DNA from 2 places in the Azohydromonas lata genome. Region 1 is predicted to be linked to the other one. Evidence: predicted binding sites of a transcription regulator. Region 1 holds the regulator's gene; the other holds the start of a gene.
The links. The regulator HrcA, encoded in region 1, represses chaperone genes, less so after heat shock. The targets are predictions, from matches to a motif close to TTAGCACTCNNNNNNNNNGAGTGCTAA.

Region 1 (3,400 bases):
GAGCGTGTGCGAGGCGATGGGCACCAGCACCCAGCCGCCAATGCCCGGGTGCAGGATGGGCCCGCCGGCCGACAGCGCGTAGGCCGTGGAGCCCGTGGGCGTGGCGATGACGAGGCCGTCGGCGCGGATGTTGGCGATGAACTCGGTGCCTATGTGCACGCTGAGCTCGACCATGGCGGCGGTGGCGCCGCGGCTGACCACCACGTCGTTGAGCGACAGGCCCTCGAAGATGCAGCGGCCGTCGCGCCAGATGCCGCCTTCGAGCATGGAGCGGTGCTCCTCCTCGTAGTCGCCGGCCACCATGGAGGCCAGGGCGTCGCGGAAGTGGCCGATGGGCACGTCGGTGATGAAGCCCAGCCGGCCCTGGTTGATGCCCACCAGCGGCAGGTTGTGGCGGGCCAGCTCGCGGGCGATGCCCAGCATGGTGCCGTCGCCGCCGACCACCACGGCCACGTCGCAGTGGCGGCCGATGTCGGTGGTGTCGAGCACGGGATAGGTGGTGAGGCCGGTGCTGCGGGCGGTGTTGCGTTCCAGCGAAACCTGCAGGCCTTGCTTGACCAGAAACTGCGCCACCTCCTCGAGTACGGAGCTGATGCCGTGCGCCTGGTACTTGCCCACGATGGCGGCGTGACGGAAGGGGGTCGGCATGCGCGGGATTACACCACAGCACCCCTTGCGTGAAGGATGACACGGCCGCATCTCCGTAGAATGAAAAGCATGCTCGACGAGCGCGCCCGCACCCTTCTCAAAGCCCTGGTTGAACGCTACATCGCCGACGGCCAGCCCGTGGGCTCGCGCACGCTGTCCAAGGCCTGCGGCCTGGAGCTGTCGCCGGCCACCATCCGCAACGTGATGGCGGACCTGGAGGACCTGGGCCTCATCGCCAGCCCGCACACCAGCGCCGGGCGCATTCCCACGCCGCGCGGCTACCGCCTCTTCGTGGACACCATGCTGACCGCGCGCGGCCTGGAGCAGGGGGCCAGCGACATGGCCGCGGCGCGCGAGCAGCTTCACCCGGACCAGCCACAGCGCGTGATTGCGCAGGCGGCGCACCTGTTGTCCAACCTTTCCAGCTTCGTGGGCGTGGTCACCGCGCCGCGCAAGGCGGGCGTGTTCCACCACATCGAGTTCCTGCGCTTGGGCGACAAGCGGGTGCTGGTGATCCTGGTGGCGCCGGACGGCGACGTGCAAAACCGCGTCATCTTCACCGCGCGCGACCACACGCAGGGCGAGCTGGTGGAGGCGACGAACTACCTGAACCACCACTACGCCGGGCTGAGCATCGAGGAGGTGCGCGCGCGGCTGCAGGGCGAGGTGGAGCAGTTGCGCGGCGAGATCGCGCTGCTGATGCAGGCCGCGGTGCAGGCCGGCAGCCAGGCGCTGGAGGAGAGCGACCAAGTCGTGGTCAGCGGCGAGCGCAACCTGCTGGCGGTGCAGGACTTCGGCAACGACATGGGGTCGATCCGCAAGCTCTTCGACCTGTTCGAGCGCAAGACCGAGCTGATGCGTTTGCTGGACGTCTCCAGCCGCGCCGAGGGCGTGCGCATCTATATAGGCGGCGAAAGCCGCGTGGTGCCGTTCGAGGAGCTGTCGGTGGTCTCCGCGCCCTACGAGGTGGATGGCCGCGTGGTGGGCACGCTGGGCGTGATCGGCCCAACGCGCATGGCCTACGACCGGATGATCCAGATCGTGGACATCACCTCGCGGCTGGTGAGCAACGCGCTGAGCCAGAAGTGACGGAACCGTCCCCGCCATGGCTACAATGGCGGGCTCAGCGCAACGCTGTGCAGGGGGCCGTTAGCTCAGTCGGTTAGAGCAGAGGACTCATAATCCTTTGGTCGTAGGTTCAAGTCCTACACGGCCTACCAATAAAAAGAAACCAACCACAATCTGGTTGGTTTTTTTGTTTGCGAATCAAATTTAACGCTGCGCAAGCATGGAAATGGTAATACTGCCTTTTTGATGGCGGCGAAATTCCATCGTGATTTTGTCGATTTCTATAATTTTTGATTTCTGCTTTTGCGTGGATTTATATTTTAAAACCACGGTGATTGTTTGATTTTTATTTCAATTGCCTTTGCTCCACTGCCTCGCGTATCTGCGCGTTGATGCACCTCTGGCATCCTGAACGCAGGTTTTGTCCCAATCCGTGCTTGTGATGTGTTGCTCAGTAGGTTTCCTGCCAACGGGCCTACAAAATTATTTCCTAATCGTGGCGCGTCGGAATCGCTCGCCCCTCCCTGGATTTTCTCAGTATGTCTAGGGTGAAGTGCAAAATCGGTGTGCTGGAAGTATTGATTTTGGGAGTATCCCTGCTGCTTGTCGCTGTCGCGCTCGCCGCCAAGCTCAGGCGTAGACAGCGGAAAAGGGTGGAGATGCAGCCCGCCATCGACCAATTGCCGACGCTGCAAGCGCTGCACCTGGAGCACTTGGACGCAGTTTCCAGTGCTGCAGGCAGGAGGGCCGCACCGCGCAAGCCCTGGCCGACGAGGGCCGTTGGGCCGAAGCCTGCCGCCTCGTGCAGCCACCGGCCTGGTGCGAGGCGGCGGCGCTGCGCCATATCGCCGTGCACTTGGGCGACGACCAGCGTGCCGACGCGGTGCAACTGCTGCAGCGCGTGCTGGACGACGCCATGGAGCTTGCGCTAAGTCCCTACCAGAACGAACTGGAGCTGGTGCAGGACATCGCCCGCCGACTGGAGCCCGCCGCGCGCGCCGCCTGGCTGGCCGACCTGCGCGCCCGCTTCAAGCCCAAGCACAATTTCGTCAAGAACTTGCCCGAAGGTTGATCCGGGTTCGCGGCGCCGCTGCTCAAAACCGAGCTATTTCCTCTCCACTGCGCTTCAGACTGAAAGCCCCATCCCCCACCAGCCAAACCACCACTGACGCCACCGCCAAAAACACCGGGTACTCCCATCCCCCGCCCGCACTGGTGAACACCCAGCCGTTGCCCATGTGCACGGACGCCGCCGCCAGCATCACCGGCACCAGTGCCAGCGACACCTGCCGCGCATAAATCCCCAGCACCAGCATCAGCCCGCCGGTCAATTCGGCCGCAAACACCGGGTAGGCCAGCCAGCCCCAGAAGCCGACGCTCTCGAAAAACTGCGCCGTGCCGGGCAGCGTGAACACCAGCAGCTTCAGCAGCGCATGCGAGATCCACATCACCCCCAGGCTCACGCGCAGCAGCGTGGCGCCCAGGGCGGCGGGGGTGACGACGCCGCGGCCGGCAAGGCGGGTGGAAGAGGCCAGATCGAGGGTGGAAGCCATGGCGGCACTCCTGTGTTGGAAAAGAAGAAGCCTCCAATCTAGGATTGCACTGGCGCCTATGGAATTGGCAGCGGAGCATGTGATGACTGCACAAACGCAATACGACCTGGGCGCGGACGACCTCGCCCTGG
Region 2 (3,400 bases), on a different contig from region 1:
CGCGGCGCTGGGCTGGACGCTGCCGCTGGCCCAATCGCTGTGGGGCGCGGTGGCCGGCTACGGGTCGCTGTGGTCGGTGTACTGGCTGTTCAAGCTGGCCACCGGCAAGGAAGGCATGGGCTACGGCGACTTCAAGTTGCTGGCGGCGCTGGGCGCCTGGTTCGGCGCGTGGATGATCCTGCCCATGCTGCTCATGGCCTCGGTGCTGGGTGCGGCGGTGGGCATCGCCATGAAGCTGCGCCACTCGCTGCGCGAAGGCCAGTACGTGCCCTTCGGCCCCTTCCTGGCCGGCGCTGGGCTGGCGGCCATGCTGGCCGGCAGGGGAGCCCTCCTGGGCTGGATGGGATGGAACTTCTGACGGTTTGAACGTGATGGTTTCAAAGACAACGACCACGGCGGCCGCGACGGCCGCTTTCGCCACGCCGCTGCGCGTGGGCCTGACCGGCGGCATCGGCAGCGGCAAGAGCACGGTGGCGACGATGCTGGCCTCGCTGGGCGCGGTGGTGATAGACACCGACGCCATCTCGCGCGAGCTCACCGCCACGGGCGGCGCGGCGCTGCCGGCCATCGCGGCGCTGTTCGGCGCACAGGCCATTGGCGCCGACGGCGCGCTGGACCGCGCCTGGATGCGCCAGCGCGTGTTCGCAGACACGGCAACGCGCCAGCAGCTCGAAGGCATCCTGCACCCCCTGATCCAGGCCGAAACCCAGCGCCGCAGCGACGCCGCCGGCGCAGCGCCGCGGGTGTTCGACGTGCCGCTGCTGGCCGAGTCGCTGCACTGGCGCGCGCGCGTGCAGCGCGTGCTGGTGGTGGACTGCAGCGAGGCAACGCAGGTGCAGCGCGTGATGCAGCGCTCGCAGTGGAGCGAGGAGACGGTGCGCCGCGTCATCGCCCAGCAGGCGCCGCGCGCGCGCCGGCGCGCCATCGCCGACGCCGTCCTCTTCAACGAGGGGCTGACGCTGCAAGGGCTGACCGAGCAGGTCCAGACCCTGTGGCGCGGATGGTGCCCGGCCGCGTGAAAGAATCCGCGCCCCGCTGACGCCCGACGGCCGGCGCCGCCCGGCCCTCGCGTTCCAACCTCCACGCCTTGCGCGCCGCCGCCGGCGCCTCCACCTGGCTTGCCATGACCGGTCCCCGCCTCGTCCCCTGCCCCCATTGCGGCCAGCCCGCGCCCTTCGAGCCCGCCAACCGCTGGCGGCCGTTCTGCAGCCAGCGCTGCCGCGAAATCGACCTCGGCGCCTGGGCGCGCGAGGACTACCGCGTTCCTGACCAGGGCCGCGACGGCGCCGAGCCCGGCCTGCCGGACGACCCTCAGGATTTCCCGCACTGAAGCGTCGCACCCCCTTGAAGCCGGGAAAGCCGTCCCTATAATCTGTTTCGCTAGCACTCGCCGCCGGTGAGTGCTAACAGCCGGTCGAGGTGACCGGCTGCGAATTTGTAAGGCGCGCCCGGTGGCGCGTTTGTCATCCCTCCCGAAAAGCGAACCAAGGAGAAGCAATGAAACTTCGTCCGTTGCATGACCGTGTGATCGTCAAGCGTCTTGAAAACGAAACCCGCACGGCCTCGGGCATCGTGATTCCCGACAACGCCGCGGAAAAGCCCGACCAGGGCGAGGTGCTGGCTGTCGGCCCGGGCAAGCGCAACGACAAGGGCGAGTTCGTGGCCCTGAACCTGCAAGTGGGCGACCGCGTGCTGTTCGGCAAGTACAGCGGCCAGACCGTCAAGGTTGATGGCGAAGAGCTGCTGGTGATGCGCGAAGAAGACCTCTTCGCCGTCATCGAGAAGTAATCGCTCCTTCCCCACCCGCATCTACTGAATCCGGAGAATTCCAATGGCAGCTAAAGACGTCGTGTTCGGCGGTGAAGCCCGCGCCCGCATGGTTGAAGGCGTGAACGTTCTGGCCAACGCCGTGAAGGTCACCCTGGGTCCGAAGGGCCGCAACGTGGTGCTCGAGCGCTCCTTCGGCGCCCCCACCGTGACCAAGGACGGTGTGTCCGTGGCCAAGGAAATCGAGCTCAAGGACAAGCTCCAGAACATGGGCGCGCAAATGGTCAAGGAAGTTGCTTCCAAGACCAGCGACAACGCCGGTGACGGCACCACCACCGCCACCGTGCTGGCCCAAGCCATCGTTCGCGAAGGCATGAAGTACGTGGCCGCGGGCATGAACCCGATGGACCTCAAGCGCGGCATCGACCGTGCCGTGGCCGCCCTGGTCGAGCAGCTGCGCGCCGCTTCCAAGGCCACCACGACCTCCAAGGAAATCGCCCAGGTCGGCGCCATCTCCGCCAACTCCGACGAATCCATCGGCCAGATCATCGCTTCGGCCATGGACAAGGTCGGCAAGGAAGGCGTGATCACCGTCGAAGACGGCAAGAGCCTGGACAACGAGCTGGATGTCGTGGAAGGCATGCAGTTCGACCGCGGCTACCTGTCGCCCTACTTCATCAACAACCCCGAGAAGCAGTCGGCCATCCTGGACAACCCGTTTGTCCTGCTGTTCGACAAGAAGATCAGCAACATCCGCGACCTGCTGCCCACGCTGGAGCAAGTGGCCAAGGCCGGCCGTCCGCTGCTGATCATTGCCGAGGAAGTTGAAGGCGAGGCCCTGGCCACGCTGGTGGTCAACACCATCCGCGGCATCCTGAAGGTCGTGGCCGTCAAGGCGCCGGGCTTCGGCGACCGCCGCAAGGCCATGCTGGAAGACATCGCCATCCTGACGGGCGGCAAGGTCATCGCCGAGGAAGTGGGCCTGTCGCTGGACAAGGTCACGCTGGCTGACCTGGGTCAGGCCAAGCGCGTCGAAGTGGGCAAGGAAAACACCACCATCATCGACGGCGCCGGCGCTGCCGCGGACATCGAAGCCCGCGTCAAGCAGATCCGCATCCAGATCGAAGAAGCCACCAGCGACTACGACCGCGAGAAGCTGCAAGAGCGCGTGGCCAAGCTGGCCGGCGGCGTGGCCGTCATCAAGGTCGGTGCCGCCACCGAAGTCGAGATGAAGGAGAAGAAGGCCCGCGTGGAAGACGCGCTGCACGCCACCCGTGCCGCCGTTGAAGAAGGCATCGTCGCCGGCGGCGGCGTGGCCCTGCTGCGCGCCCGCCAGGCTGCCGGCACCATCAAGGGCGACAACGCCGACCAGGACGCCGGCATCAAGCTGGTCCTGAAGGCCATCGAAGCCCCGCTGCGCGAGATCGTCGGCAACGCCGGTGGCGAGCCCAGCGTGGTCGTCAACGCCGTGCTGGCCGGCAACGGCAACTACGGCTTCAACGCCGCCAACGACACGTACGGCGACATGATCGAGATGGGCATCCTGGATCCCACCAAGGTCACCCGCACCGCGCTGCAGAACGCCGCCTCCGTGGCCTCGCTGATGCTGACCACCGAAGCCATGGTCGCCGAA

Region 2: the regulator HrcA is predicted to act here: its motif matches at 1,381-1,407, upstream of SM757_RS14540 (co-chaperone GroES).

Annotation. Positions count from the first base shown of each region.
Region 1 covers NZ_JAXOJX010000002.1:128,571-131,970, forward strand. Annotated here, with positions in the region: gene SM757_RS02670 (NAD kinase) at 1-648, opposite strand, end outside; gene hrcA (heat-inducible transcriptional repressor HrcA) at 718-1,737, shown strand; tRNA gene SM757_RS02680 (tRNA-Ile) at 1,792-1,868, shown strand; gene SM757_RS02685 (hypothetical protein) at 2,037-2,429, opposite strand; gene SM757_RS02690 (hypothetical protein) at 2,519-2,788, shown strand; gene SM757_RS02695 (DoxX family protein) at 2,811-3,269, opposite strand; gene SM757_RS02700 (LysR family transcriptional regulator) at 3,352-3,400, shown strand, end outside.
Region 2 covers NZ_JAXOJX010000022.1:66,302-69,701, reverse strand. Annotated here, with positions in the region: gene SM757_RS14555 (prepilin peptidase) at 1-358, shown strand, start outside; gene coaE (dephospho-CoA kinase) at 372-1,019, shown strand; gene SM757_RS14545 (DNA gyrase inhibitor YacG) at 1,124-1,330, shown strand; gene SM757_RS14540 (co-chaperone GroES) at 1,498-1,788, shown strand; gene groL (chaperonin GroEL) at 1,832-3,400, shown strand, end outside.